3 regions of the Streptomyces sp. NPDC004629 genome follow, and region 2 is predicted to be linked to each of the others. Evidence: predicted binding sites of a transcription regulator. Region 2 holds the regulator's gene; each other region holds the start of a gene.

Region 1 (4,542 bases), on a different contig from region 2:
CCAGCTACCAGGGCAACGTCGACTGGTCGACCCTGTGGAACAGCGGGGTCAAGTGGGCGTACGCGAAGGCGACGGAGGGCACGTACTACACGAACCCCTACTTCGGCCAGCAGTACAACGGCTCCTACAACGTCGGCATGATCCGCGGCGCGTACCACTTCGCGACCCCGAACACCACGAGCGGTGCCGCCCAGGCCAACTACTTCGTCGACCACGGCGGCGGCTGGTCCCGGGACGGCAAGACCCTCCCGGGCGTCCTCGACATCGAGTGGAACCCGTACGGCGCCGACTGCTACGACAAGTCGGCCAGCGCGATGGTCAGCTGGATCGCCGACTTCCTGAACACGTACAAGGCCCGCACGGGCCGCGACGCCGTCATCTACACGTCCACCAGCTGGTGGACCCAGTGCACCGGCAACTACAGCGGCTTCGGGTCCGCCAACCCGCTGTGGATCGCCCGCTACGCCTCCAGCGTGGGCACCCTCCCGGCCGGCTGGGGCTCCTACACGATGTGGCAGTACACCGAGAGCGGGCCGCAGGTCGGGGACCACGACAAGTTCAACGGGGCGCTGGACCGGGTGCAGGCACTCGCGAACGGCTGACCCTCCCCAGGCAGGTGAAGGCCCGGGTCCCCGGCAGGGGCCCCGGGCCTTCCTTCATCCGGTGGCGTCCGTCACGCCGCCACCGGAACCTCGGGCTGCGCGCCGTTCACGGCCGGCGCGAGGGCCAGCTCCAGGACCTGGCGGACATCCGTGACGGCGTGGACGTCGAGCTTGTCCAGCACCTCGGCGGGGACGTCGTCCAGGTCGGGCTCGTTGCGCTTCGGGATGACGACGGTCGTCACCCCGGCCCGGTGTGCGGCGAGCAGCTTCTGCTTCACACCGCCGATGGGCAGCACCCGGCCGGTGAGCGAGACCTCGCCGGTCATCGCCACGTCCGTGCGCACCAGCCGGCCGGACAGCAGCGAGGCCAGGGCCGTCGTCATGGTGACGCCGGCGCTCGGACCGTCCTTGGGCACCGCGCCCGCCGGGAAGTGGATGTGCACGCCCCGGTCCTTCAGGTCGGCGACCGGCAGTTCCAGCTCGGCGCCGTGACTGCGCAGGAAGCTCAGCGCGATCTGCGCCGACTCCTTCATCACGTCGCCCAGCTGCCCGGTCAGGGTCAGGCCCGCCGCGCCGGTCTCCGGGTCCGCGAGGGACGCCTCGACGAACAGGACGTCGCCGCCCGCCCCGGTGACCGCGAGGCCGGTGGCCACGCCCGGCACGGCCGTACGGCGCTCCGCCGGGTCCTGGGCGGACTCGGGCACGTGGTGCGGCCGGCCGATCAGGGCCCGCAGATCGGCGTCCGTGATGGTGAACGGCAGCTTCCGCTCGCCCAGTTCGTGCTGGGCCGCGACCTTGCGCAGCAGCCGGGCGATGGACCGTTCCAGGGTGCGCACGCCCGCCTCGCGGGTGTACTCGCCGGCCAGCTTGCGCAGGGCGCTCTCGTCGAGGGTGACCTCGTCCTTGTCCAGGCCCGCCCGCTCCAGCTGGCGCGGAAGCAGGTGGTCGCGGGCGATGACGACCTTCTCGTCCTCGGTGTAGCCGTCGAGGCGGACCAGCTCCATGCGGTCGAGCAAGGCCTCCGGGATGGCTTCGAGCACGTTCGCCGTCGCCAGGAAGACGACGTCGCTCAGGTCGAGTTCGACCTCCAGGTAGTGGTCGCGGAAGGTGTGGTTCTGCGCCGGGTCCAGGACCTCAAGCAGGGCCGCCGCCGGGTCGCCGCGGAAGTCCGAGCCGACCTTGTCGATCTCGTCCAGCAGGACCACCGGGTTCATCGACCCGGCCTCCTTGATCGCGCGGACGATCCGGCCGGGCAGCGCGCCGACGTAGGTGCGCCGGTGGCCGCGGATCTCGGCCTCGTCCCGGACGCCGCCGAGGGCGACGCGGACGAACTTGCGGCCCATCGCGTGCGCCACGGACTCGCCCAGGCTCGTCTTGCCCACACCGGGCGGCCCGACGAGCGCGAGCACGGCGCCGCCGCGCCGGCCGCCGATCACGCCCAGGCCCCGGTCGGTGCGGCGCTTGCGCACCGCCAGGTACTCGGTGATGCGCTCCTTCACGTCCTCCAGGCCCGCGTGCTCGGCGTCCAGGATCGCCTTGGCGCCCTGGATGTCATAGGCGGAGGCCTTGTCATCGGTTCGCTCGTTCCACGGCAGTTCGAGGACGGTGTCGAGCCAGGTGCGGATCCAGGAGCCCTCCGGGGACTGGTCGCTGGACCGCTCCAGCTTGTCGACCTCCTTGAGCGCGGCCTCGCGGACCTTCTCCGGCAGGTCGGCGGCCTCGACGCGGGCGCGGTAGTCGTCGGACTCCTCGCTGTCCTGATCGCCGTTCAGCTCCCGCAGTTCCTTGCGGACGGCCTCCAGCTGGCGGCGGAGCAGGAACTCGCGCTGCTGCTTGTCGACGCCCTCCTGGACGTCCTTGGCGATGGTCTCGGCCACGTCCTGCTCGGCGAGGTGGTCGCGCAGCTGCTGGCTGGCCAGCCTGAGCCGGGCCACCGGGTCGCCGGTCTCCAGCAGTTCGATCTTCTGTTCGGTGGTCAGGAACGGCGAGTAGCCGGAGTTGTCGGCGAGCGCGGAGACGTCCTCGATGGCCTGCACGCGGTCGACGACCTGCCATGCGCCGCGCTTGCGCAGCCAGGCGGTGGCGAGGGCCTTGTATTCCTTGACGAGTTCGGCGACGTGGCCCGGCAGCGGCTCCGGCACCTGCTCGTCGATGCGGGTCCCCTCGACCCACAGCGCCGCGCCCGGCCCGGTGGTCCCGGCGCCGATCCTCACCCGGCTCCGGCCGCGGATCAGCGCGCCGGGGTCGCCGTCGGCCAGCCGGCCCACCTGCTCGACGGTGCCGAGCACACCGGTGCTCGCGTACGTCCCGTCGATGCGTGGGACCAGCAGGACCCTGGGCTTGCCCGGTTCCGCGCGCGCGGCGGCCTGGGCGGCCTCCACCGCGGCACGTACGTCGGTGTCATTGAGGTCCAGCGGTACCACCATCCCGGGCAGCACGACCTCGTCGTCGAGCGGCAGCACGGGCAGGGTGAGCGTTGTGAACGCCGCGGACTCAGCAGCCATGATCTCCCCTTCGGCAGTCAAGTTGAGCTATGCCGACTCAATGCACCTGAGCCCCGGAATGTTCCCCACCCCGCGTTCGCTCTGAGCGATCACCAGCCGGCGCCCCAAAGGGGCGCCGGGAACTGGGCGAGCAGCCACCACGCACTCGCACCCGACCACCAACCCCCGCCACCAACGGCGACGACCGCCCAGCCCAAGCGGCAGCGCTCAGTCCCAGCGGCGTACCAGGGGCCAGGTCGCCACACCGACGGCCAGCGCGATGAGATGACCCCAGTCCGTCATCGGGTCGGCGAACTCGATCAGGTCCGCGGCGACCATCCCACCGCACAGGGCCAGCAGCATCCAGCGCAGCCAGGGCGCGACGAGTCCGGCCAGCGCGCCGGTGACGGCGGCCACGCCGAAGCTGATGCCGTAGTCGAGGCGGTGCAGCGAGGTGACCGGCAGATGCCCGGCGAGCACGGCGAGCCCCACGGGCACCTCGGTCGCCAGCGTGGCCGGCACATGCCCGAGCAGGAAGATGCCGGCCGCGCGCAGGGCGCCGACGCGCCGCTCCAGCGCGGTGAGGACCAGCAGGAAGCCGAGCACGTACGGCGAGGCGACCCCGCCGGCGATCCACAGCGCGCTCGCCACCAGCACCGCGCCGGGCGCGCCCACCAGGTGGGCCACGTCCGTGCTCGATCCCTGCTGGAGGGCGTGCACGAGGGACGGGTCGGCGAACGAGGCGACCAGCGAGGTCACGGCGAGCAGGGCCGCGTAGGCGAAGGTGAACGGCGTACCGGTGGGCGTGGGCAGCAGCCGCCAGGGCCGCGGGGCGCAGGGCGTCCGGGTGACAGACGGTGCCGCCGACGGCACGGGGCCCCGCTGACGCGGCATCCCGTCCAGCAGCTCGGCCGTCCGGTTCCCGACCGGCTCGGGGGCGTCCGTGAGGCGTGTGGGCGGGGCCGTGGTCGCGGCCGCCGCGGTCTGTTCCACCGTCAGGCGCTCCTTCCACTCGGCCCCACCCTTCGCGCCACGGGGGCCGCTGTCTATGACCGACGCCACGCGTAACCGGATTCACCGGATGCTCCGGGGAACCGGCTCGGCCGTACGGGGAGCACGGCCGCGGCGCGCCGCTCGTCCGGGTGACGCGCCGCCGCTCCCGCCGACCGGGGCCGGACCGCAGGACCGGCCCGGGGTGTCGGGCAGGATGGGGCCATGACCGCCGCGTACGCCATTCCCGAAGTCCTGGACCGCCGCGAGGGCCCCTACGGCGAGGTGGTGCTGCGCCGGCACGGCGCGCTGCTCCAGATCATCGCCAACGGCTGCTTCCTGATGGACACCTCCGACGGGCGCTCGGAGCGGCTGCTGGTGGACGCCGCGCTCGGCGCCCTGGACGACCGCCCGGCGCCGGAGGTGCTGATCGGCGGTCTGGGAGTCGGGTTCTCGCTCGCACACGC
Region 2 (4,542 bases):
CCGCGCCGAGGGTCTCCGACAGCCGGGCGATATGGGCACGGCAGGTACGGACGCTGATGCCGAGGCGCTCCGCGATGACCGCGTCCTGGTGGCCCTCCGCGAGCAGCGCGGCGATGGACTGCTCACGGTGCGAGATGCCCTCGATGCCGGTGTCGGGGAGCGGGGCGGTCAGCGGGATCGCCAGCCGCCACAGCCGCTCGAACACCGTCACCAGGTAGTCGACCAGCGCCGGGTGACGCAGCTCCAGCGCCATCGTGCGGTCGGTGTTGGCCGGGATGAAGGCGACCGTGCGGTCGAACAGGATCAGCCGGTCGATGACCTCGTCCAGCGTGCGGGCCTCCACCGTGCCGCCCATCAGCTCCAGGTAGTTGAGCAGTCCCTGGCCGTGCCGCGCCACATGCGTGTACAGGTCGCGCATGCGCACACCCCGGCCGCGCAGCGCCAGCGCCCGGTGCAGTCCCTCGGTCAGCTCGGCCTCCCGCCGGATGCCGCCGGGCTGCACCGTCAGCACCTCGGTGGTGCAGGCGTCGGTCGCCTCGTCCATCGCCGCCTGGATCCGGGACAGCCCGTCCAGCACCCGGATCGCGGTGCCCTCGGCCGGGGCGTACGAGGGGGCCTGGAGCTGGCGGCCGAGACCGGCGTACCGCTCGAAGGCGGCCACCGCCGAGCCCACCCGCCGCTGGCTCTCCTTGACCTCCTCGTACACCCCGCGCAGCAGTCGGCTCATGACCTCCTGCGGCGAGGTCGGCACCAGCCAGTCCATGTCGTCCGGGTCCGGGTGCAGCAGGGCGAGTTCCAGCAGACAGGGCACCGGCTCGGCCTCCGCGCGCGGCACGCGGCCGCGCCGTACGGCCCGGGAATACACGCGATCCCCGGCTTCGCACAGGCGGTCGGCACCATGTGGATGCTCCTCCGTTCCGCACCCGGCCATCGCCCATTCCACCCCCGGTTGCTGCCACTTCCGCAGCGCAACTATGCGCGGCGCCGACCGGCTCCGCAACACGGCTCTTCCCGCCGTACCCCGGGAAAAACACCGGTATCTCCCGCTTCCTCCCAGGGCTCCCCGACCCCCTCCACACCCATCTGAGCCCCACCCCCACCACCCCAACCACCTGCGAGAACCCGTGAGTGATCACCCCTCACGCCCCGCACCCACCCCGTCACCCCCACATTGACCAATCCCCAACCCCACCCGCCCCCACGGACCAACCACCCCGCAGCCCACCGCCCAACAACCGACCACGGCCCACACAACGGGAGTTGCCCAAGCAAAGCGCGGCGGACAGTCGCCGCCCGACACAGCCGGGCCCACACCCGAGGCTCAGCAACGGCAGCAAACCCCCTGCGCCCCTCGGGAGCCCCACAACAGACCCCAGGATCCTTGGACTTGGCCCGCCCCGGTGAGGTCGGCGCAGCCGTTGGCGCTACTTCAGGCCGAGGGCGTCGCAGGCCGTCTTGTACTTGGGGGTACAGATGTCGGAGATCTTGTAGATGCCGTCCGCGACGACCGTGTCGTCGATGTTCTTCTTGGTCATCGCGCTCACCTGGACCAGCTGGGCCGGGATGCCCTTGGTGGTGGGGCTGTCCACCGTGTCGCGGGTGAGCGCGTCGAACTGGATGCCCTTGCCCTGGACCTTCGCGACCGCCATCTCGGCGGCCGATTCGGCCTCGTCCGGGTAGGGCTTGTAGACGCTCATGTACTGCTCACCGGCGACGATCCGCTGCACCGCCGAAAGCTCCGCGTCCTGCCCGGTGATCGGCGGCAGATCGGCCACCCCGGCGGCCTGGAGCGCCTTGATGACGCCGCCCGCCATACCGTCGTTGGCGGAGTAGATGGCCGCGATGTTGTCCTTGCCGATGTCGTTGATCGCGCGAACCATGTTGGCCTCGGCGTTCTCCGCCTTCCAGTCCTTCGTGTCGAAGGATGCCGCGATCGTCACCTTGCCGTTCAGCTCGGACAGCGCGCCCTGCTTGAACTGCTTCGCGTTCGGGTCGGTCGGCGAGCCATTCATCATGACGACCTTGTCGGAGGAGTCGATGTCCGTGCCCAGCGCCTCCAGCAGGGACCGCCCCTGCGCCTCACCGACGAGTTCGTTGTCGAAGGAGATGTACGCGTCGATCGGCCCCTCGGCCAGCCGGTCGTACGCGATGACCGGGATGCCCGCCCCCTTGGCCTTCTTCACCTGTGCCGCGATGGCGTGCGCGTCGACCGCGTCCAGCAGGATGACATCGACCCTGTCGTCGATCATCTTCTGCATCTGCGCGGCCTGCTTCGCCGCGTTGGCCCCGGCGTTGGCGTATTCGACCTTGCCCTGCTGCTTGGTCAGCGAGGCGACCTTCTCCTTGATGATGGGGTGGTCGAACTTCTCGTACCGCGTGTTCGCCGTCTCCGGCAGCAGCAGGCCCACGGTGATGTCGTTGCCCTTGGTCGGGCTCGCGTCGCCGGAGTCCCCCGTCGCGTGCAGAACGCCACAGCCGGCGAGCGACAGGACCATCGAGGATGCGGCCACGGATATGGCGATACGACGCATTCGGGTGCTCACTTCAGGTGCGTTCGGGACGTGGAGGCTGCATTGCGGCGCAGATGACTGAAAAGCCAACGCGCCGACACCACCCGCGTCAAGCGGAACCGCTTAACGAGTACGCAACACCACGCCCGAAGACCTTGTGAAGGTCTGGCGGAATCTATGCCAAACACTCTTTACCGGCCCTCCACCCAAGGGAGTTCGGGTGAAGGCCGTCAGTCGTTCTGCTGCCGCTTCGGCCGCCACACCACGAGCGCGCTGGTCTGCTGGACCTCCTGATACGGCACCAGGTCCCGGCGGTAGGAGGCGTGGACGGCGGCCTCGCGCTGCCGCATGGTCGCCGCCGCGCCGTCCAGGGCCGCCTCCAGTTCCGCGACCCGGGACTGGAGCGCGGCGACCTGGTTCTCCAGCTCGATGATGCGCTTGATACCGGCCAGGTTGATGCCCTCGTCCTGCGACAACTGCTGCACCTGACGGAGCAGTTCGATGTCGCGGGCCGAGTAACGGCGGCCCCGTCCCGCGGTGCGGTCCGGGGAGACCAGACCGAGCCGGTCGTACTGGCGCAGCGTCTGCGGGTGGAGTCCGGAGAGCTGGGCCGCCACCGAGATGACGTAGACCGGGGTCTCCTCGGTCAGTTCATACGGGTTACGTCGACGGCCGTCCATCACCCTCAAGCTCCCTTCGCGGCCTCGAACAGCTCCGCCCGCGGATCCTCGCCCACGGTCGCCTCGCGATACGCCTCCAGCGCGTCACGAGCCTTCCCCGTCAGGTCCTTGGGAACACTCACCTCGACGGTGACCAGCAGGTCCCCGCGGGTGCCGTCCTTGCGGACCGCGCCCTTGCCCCGGGCCCGCATGGTGCGGCCGTTGGGCGTGCCCGGCGGCAGTTTCAGCGTGACGGCGGGACCGCCCAGGGTCGGCACCCGGACCTCGCCGCCGAGGGCCGCCTCGGTGAACGTCACCGGGACGGTCACCGTGAGGTTGTCGCCCTTGCGGCCGAACACCGGATGCTCGCCGACGTGCACGACCACATACAGGTCGCCCGCCGGGCCGCCCCGCTCGCCGGGTGCGCCCTTGCCGCGCAGCCGGATCCGCTGCCCGTCCGTCACCCCCGCGGGGATGCGGACCTGCATGGTCCGGGACGACTTGGCCCGGCCGCTGCCCTTGCACTCCAGGCAGGGGTGCTCGGCGATCAGACCGCGGCCCTTGCAGTCGGGGCAGGGGTCGGTCAGCGAGAAACCGCCGCCCGAACCCCGCGCCACCTGCCCGGTGCCGACGCAGGTCGGGCACACGCGCGGTGTGCCGTTCTTGTCGCCGGTGCCGGAGCAGGCCTTGCACGGGGCCTGCGAGGACATCCTCAGCGGCACCGTGGCCCCCTCGATGGCCTCCGTGAAGCTCAGCGTGACCTCGGACTCGATGTCCTGGCCGCGCCGCGGCTGGGTGCGCGTGGTGCCCGTGCCGCCCCGGTTGAACAGGCCCCCGAAGACGTCGCCGAGGCCGCCGCCGAAGCCGCCTCCGCCCTGGGCGTTGCCCCCGAAGAGGTCGCCCAGGTCGAAGTTGAAGTTGCCGCCGCCCGCACCCGGCCCCGGACGGTAGCCGCCGTTGCCGAAGAGGGTGCGCGCCTCGTCGTACTCCTTGCGCTTCTTGGGGTCACCGAGGATGTCGTTCGCCTCGGAGATCTCCTTGAAGCGCTCCTCTGCCTTGGCGTTGCCCTTGTTGGCGTCCGGGTGGTACTCGCGGGCGAGCTTCCGGTACGCCTTCTTGATCTCCGCCTCGGTGGCGTCCTTGGGGACGCCGAGGACCTTGTAGTAGTCCTTCTCGATGAAGTCCTTGGTGCTCATCCCCGACGTCCCTCCTTCCGCTCGATGCTTACGTCAGCCCTCCTCCGGGCCACCGTTCTCCTTGTCGTCAGCGGAGCCGGCCGAGCCGCCGGAACCGCCCGCCGCACTCTCGTCGCCGCCCTCCGCCTTGGCCGGCTGCGCCCCGGGCTGGGGTTCGGCCACGGCCACCCGCGCGGG
Region 3 (4,542 bases), on a different contig from region 2:
GCTCCGCGCGGTCCGGCAGCCGCGTGATGTGACGGTCCAGGCGGCGCGGCAGTTCACGCCCGGCGCGAGCCGACCCGCCCGAGCACCGTCCCCCTCCGAACCGGTCGGTGGCCGTGGAGCGTGGGGGCGTCGCTCGGCGTTCATCTTGGGTGGGACGGTCTTCGGGGTGTGTCGGGCGTGAATGTGATCGGATGGGGCCGGAACTCTCCCCCCGGCCCGCGCCGGGAAGGGGGCGCCCCTCACCAGGACCACACGCGAAAGGAACAACCGTGGCTACCACGCGCACCGCACACACCGTCTGGGAAGGCAACCTGCTTGAGGGCAACGGCGTCGTCACCTTCGACTCCTCCGGCATCGGCGAGCAGCCGGTGTCGTGGCCGTCGCGCGCCGAGCAGGCGAACGGCAAGACCAGCCCGGAGGAGCTGATCGCCGCCGCCCACTCCAGCTGCTTCTCCATGGCGCTGTCGCACGGCCTGGCCGGCGCCGGCACCCCGCCCACCAAGCTCGTCACCTCGGCCGACGTGACCTTCCAGCCGGGTGAGGGCATCACCGGCATCCATCTGACCGTAGAGGGCACGGTCCCCGGTCTCGACGACGACGCCTTCGCCGCCGCCGCCGAGGACGCCAAGAAGAACTGCCCCGTCAGCCAGGCGCTGACCGGCACGACCATCACGCTGTCGGCGAAGCTCGCCTGACCCCCGGCGTGCCACGGTGCCGCGTCCCCACCCGGGGGCGCGGCACCGCCCGTTTCCGGGGTACCCGGCATTGACAACAGCCCACTCAAGTTTTGTGCTGGATTCGGGGCACGCCCAGGGCGGAAGGGGACGGAGATGGCACGCGCGGTCGGAATCGATCTCGGTACGACGAACTCGGTGGTGGCCGTCCTGGAAGGCGGTGAGCCCACTGTCGTGGCCAACGCCGAGGGGGCGAGGACCACACCGTCGGTCGTGGCGTTCGCCAAGAACGGCGAGGTGCTGGTCGGTGAGGTCGCCAAACGGCAGGCCGTGACGAACGTGGAGCGCACCGCGCGCTCCGTGAAGCGGCACATGGGCGACGCGGGCTGGCGCTTCCCGGACAGCGGCTCCGTCGACGGCACCCGCTACCGGGCCCAGGAGCTGTCGGCGCGGGTGCTGCAGAAGCTGAAGCGGGACGCCGAGTCCTATCTCGGCGAGGACGTCACGGACGCGGTGATCACCGTGCCGGCGTACTTCGACGACGCGCAGCGGCAGGCGACCAAGGAGGCCGGGGAGATCGCCGGCCTGAAGGTGCTGCGGATCATCAACGAGCCGACGGCCGCCGCCCTCGCCTACGGCCTTGACCGCGGCGAGGAGCAGACCGTCCTCGTGTTCGACCTCGGCGGCGGCACCTTCGACGTGTCCCTCCTGGAGATCGGCGACGGCGTCATCGAGGTGAAGGCCACCAACGGGGACACCCACCTCGGCGGCGACGACTGGGACCAGCGGATCGTCGAGCACCTGGTAAGGAAGTTCAAGGCGCAGAACGGCATCGACCTCGCGGCCGACAAGATGGCGCTGCAACGGCTGCGCGAGGGCGCCGAGAAGGCCAAGATCGAACTGTCGTCCTCCTCCGAGACCGGCATCAATCTGCCGTACATCACGGCGTCCGCCGCGGGCCCGCTGCACCTGGAGGAGAAGCTGACCCGCGCCCAGTTCCAGGAACTCACCGCCGATCTGCTCGACCGCTGCAAGACCCCCTTCCACCAGGCGGTCAAGGACGCCGGGGTGAAGCTCTCCGCCATCCACCACGTCATCCTGGTCGGCGGCTCCACCCGGATGCCCGCCGTCACGGACCTGGTCAGGGAACTCACCGGCAAGGACCCGCACAAGGGTGTCAACCCCGACGAGGTGGTGGCGGTCGGCGCCGCCCTCCAGGCCGGGGTGATCCGCGGCGACGTCAAGGACGTGCTGCTCCTCGATGTGACTCCGCTGTCCCTCGGCATCGAGACCAAGGGCGGCATCATGACGAAGCTCATCGAACGCAACACGACCATCCCGACGCGCCGTTCGGAGATCTTCACCACGGCCGCCGACAACCAGCCCTCGGTGGGCATCCAGGTTTACCAGGGCGAGCGGGAGATCGCCGCGTACAACAAGAAGCTGGGCGTCTTCGATCTGACCGGACTGCCGCCCGCCCCGCGCGGAGTGCCGCAGATCGAGGTGGCCTTCGACATCGACGCCAACGGCATCATGCATGTGTCGGCGAAGGACCTGGCCACCGGACGCGAGCAGAAGATGACCGTGACCGGCGGCTCCGCCCTCCCCAAGGACGACATCGACCGCATGATGCGGGAGGCCGAGCAGTACGCGGAGGAGGATCGCAGGCGCCGCGAGGCCGCCGAGACCCGCAACCAGGCCGAACAACTCGTCTACCAGACGGAGAAGTTCCTCCGGGACAACGAGGACCGGGTGCCCGTCGACACCAGGGCCGAGGTGGAGACGGCCACGGCGGAGCTGAAGACCCTGCTGGAACAGGACGCTGACACGGCCGCCCTGCGCGCCGCGGTGGACAAACTGGCCTCGGTCAGCCAGCGGATGGGCCAGGCGATGTACGCGCAGGCCGGGCAGCAGACCCACACGGAGGGCACGCAGAGCACGGGGCGCTCCGGCTCGGCGGACGAGGAGGACGTGGTCGACGCGGAGATCGTCGACGACGAACGCGACGCCAAGGGCGGCGCGGCCTGACCTGCCCGTCAGCTTCCCGGGCGTTCCCAGCGCCGGCGCTCCGGCCGCGCGCCCAGCTGCCGGGGGTCCCGGCTGCGATAGACGACGTACGGCCGGAACAGGTACTGCACGGGTGCGCTGAACATGTGCACCAGGCGGCTGTACGGGACGAACGCGATCAGCAGCATGCCGACCACCGCGTGCACCTGGTACAGCACCGGTACGCCCGTCATCAGCTCGGTGCGCGGGCGCAGCGTGAACAGGCTGCGCGCCCAGGGGCCGATCGTGGCGCGGTAGTCGTAGCCGTCGCCGGAGGCGTGGGTGAGCTTGGCGACCATGCCGAGCACGAGGGCGGCGAGCAGCACGACGTACATCAGCTTGTCGTTGGCCGTCGTCGCCCGCAGCACCGGGGAACGGGTGCGCCGGCGGTAGATCAGCAGCAGGATCCCGGCGACCGTCAGCGCCCCGGCCGCGGTGCCGCCGTACAGCGAGAAGAGATGGTACGCGTGCTCGCCGACCCCGAGCGCCCCGGTCCACGACGCGGGGACGAACAGGCCCACCAGATGCCCGGCCGGCACGAACAGGATGCCGTAGTGGAAGGCGGGCGAGGCGATGTTCAGCAGCCGTGACTCGTACACCTGGGACGAACGCGAGGTCCAGCCGAACCGGTCGTAGCGATGCCGCCAGACCAGGCCGGCCACGAGCAGGGCGAAGGCTACGTAGGGCAGGGCGCCCCACAGCAGGGTGGTCATGGGCGCATCCGGGGTCGGGCCGGCGGCAGCGTGGCGCAGACCGCGTCCAGGACGGACGCGTACGGCGTGCCGAAGTCGGTCAGCCTCGTGCGGAGTCCGGCGAGGACGTCGCTGTGCTCGGTGAGCAGGTCCGTGCTGCCGGTACGGGCCGTGAACTCCAGGACCGCCGGCAGGAAGTCCGGCAGCTCCTCGTCGCTGAACTCCAGGCCGTGTTGCCGGTACACCTCCTTGAAGCGGACCAGGGACATGCCACGGCGCCGGGTGTCGCCGTCCCGCCACCAGCTCAGATAGAGGCTGTGCCGGTTCCTGAAGTCGAAGACCCGCACATAGTGCGCGGCCAGTTCGCCCAGCGGGGTGGCCGTCGCATGGTCGGTGAACTCCCGCAGCTGCGGGGCGGCTTCGCGCACCAGCGGCAGCCGGGCCACGAGGTCGTCGTCCGGGTACGTGAGGCACAGCGCCGCCGCCTGGTACAGCACCGCGTCCGAGGGCATCAGACCTCCCTGGTGTCGTCGATGCGGTCGGTGGTCTGCCGCCGGGTGAGGGCGTGGAAGGTCTCCACCGACACCAGCGGCAGCCGCCGGCGCCCGGAGTCCCCGCCGAACGGCCCCTCCCCGCCCATGCCGGGCCCCACGGGGGAATAGGTGTACCAGGAGAACGCGGCGCCGCGCGGGCAGCCGCGGGGCTCGTACTCGGGGCGGTCCGGGCCCACCGACGGGTAGTCCGTCTCCTGGGTCTCCCAGGTGATGATCCCGTCCTTGACGTACACCTTCCAGCGGCACGAGCCGGTGCAGTTCACGCCGTGTGTGGAGTGCACCACCTTGTCGTGGCTCCAGCGGTCCCGGTAGAAGGCGTCGCCCTCCCGGCCGCCGGTCAACCGCACACTGTGCAGGTCGGCGGCGGCGGTGCCGCGCCGGAAGAACCTCCCGGCGCTCAGCAGCGCCGCGCCCGGTTCCCCGGGCGGTGTCCGCGTGTCGGTCACATGCGCTCCCTCGGTCACCCGTGGCTTCGAACCTAGGGCGGGACGGGGAAACGCACCCGTTCACGGCACCCGTACGGGCCAGAACCGCGCGGCGGGCCTCCCGCGGGCCGGGCCCCCGCGGGCCGGCCGG

What was found. The regulator HspR, encoded in region 2, represses chaperone genes until heat shock. The targets are predictions, from matches to a motif close to TTGAGNNNNNNNNNCTCAA.
Region 1: lon (endopeptidase La) is a predicted target of HspR. The motif match lies at 3,129-3,147, and genes of this name have one in related genera.
Region 3: dnaK (molecular chaperone DnaK) is a predicted target of HspR. The motif match lies at 766-784, and genes of this name have one in related genera.

Annotation. Positions count from the first base shown of each region.
Region 1 covers NZ_JBIALO010000042.1:27,910-32,451, reverse strand. Annotated here, with positions in the region: gene ACFYTE_RS38170 (lysozyme) at 1-602, shown strand, start outside; gene lon (endopeptidase La) at 674-3,106, opposite strand; gene ACFYTE_RS38160 (rhomboid-like protein) at 3,314-4,078, opposite strand; gene ACFYTE_RS38155 (spermidine synthase) at 4,301-4,542, shown strand, end outside.
Region 2 covers NZ_JBIALO010000019.1:24,005-28,546, reverse strand. Annotated here, with positions in the region: gene ACFYTE_RS26805 (LuxR C-terminal-related transcriptional regulator) at 1-931, opposite strand, end outside; gene ACFYTE_RS26800 (sugar ABC transporter substrate-binding protein) at 1,425-2,531, opposite strand; gene ACFYTE_RS26795 (heat shock protein transcriptional repressor HspR) at 2,741-3,190, opposite strand; gene dnaJ (molecular chaperone DnaJ) at 3,196-4,365, opposite strand; gene grpE (nucleotide exchange factor GrpE) at 4,399-4,542, opposite strand, start outside.
Region 3 covers NZ_JBIALO010000017.1:42,409-46,950, forward strand. Annotated here, with positions in the region: gene ACFYTE_RS25260 (OsmC family peroxiredoxin) at 270-695, shown strand; gene dnaK (molecular chaperone DnaK) at 831-2,702, shown strand; gene narI (respiratory nitrate reductase subunit gamma) at 2,711-3,433, opposite strand; gene narJ (nitrate reductase molybdenum cofactor assembly chaperone) at 3,430-3,924, opposite strand; partial or broken gene ACFYTE_RS25280 (hypothetical protein) at 4,065-4,412, opposite strand.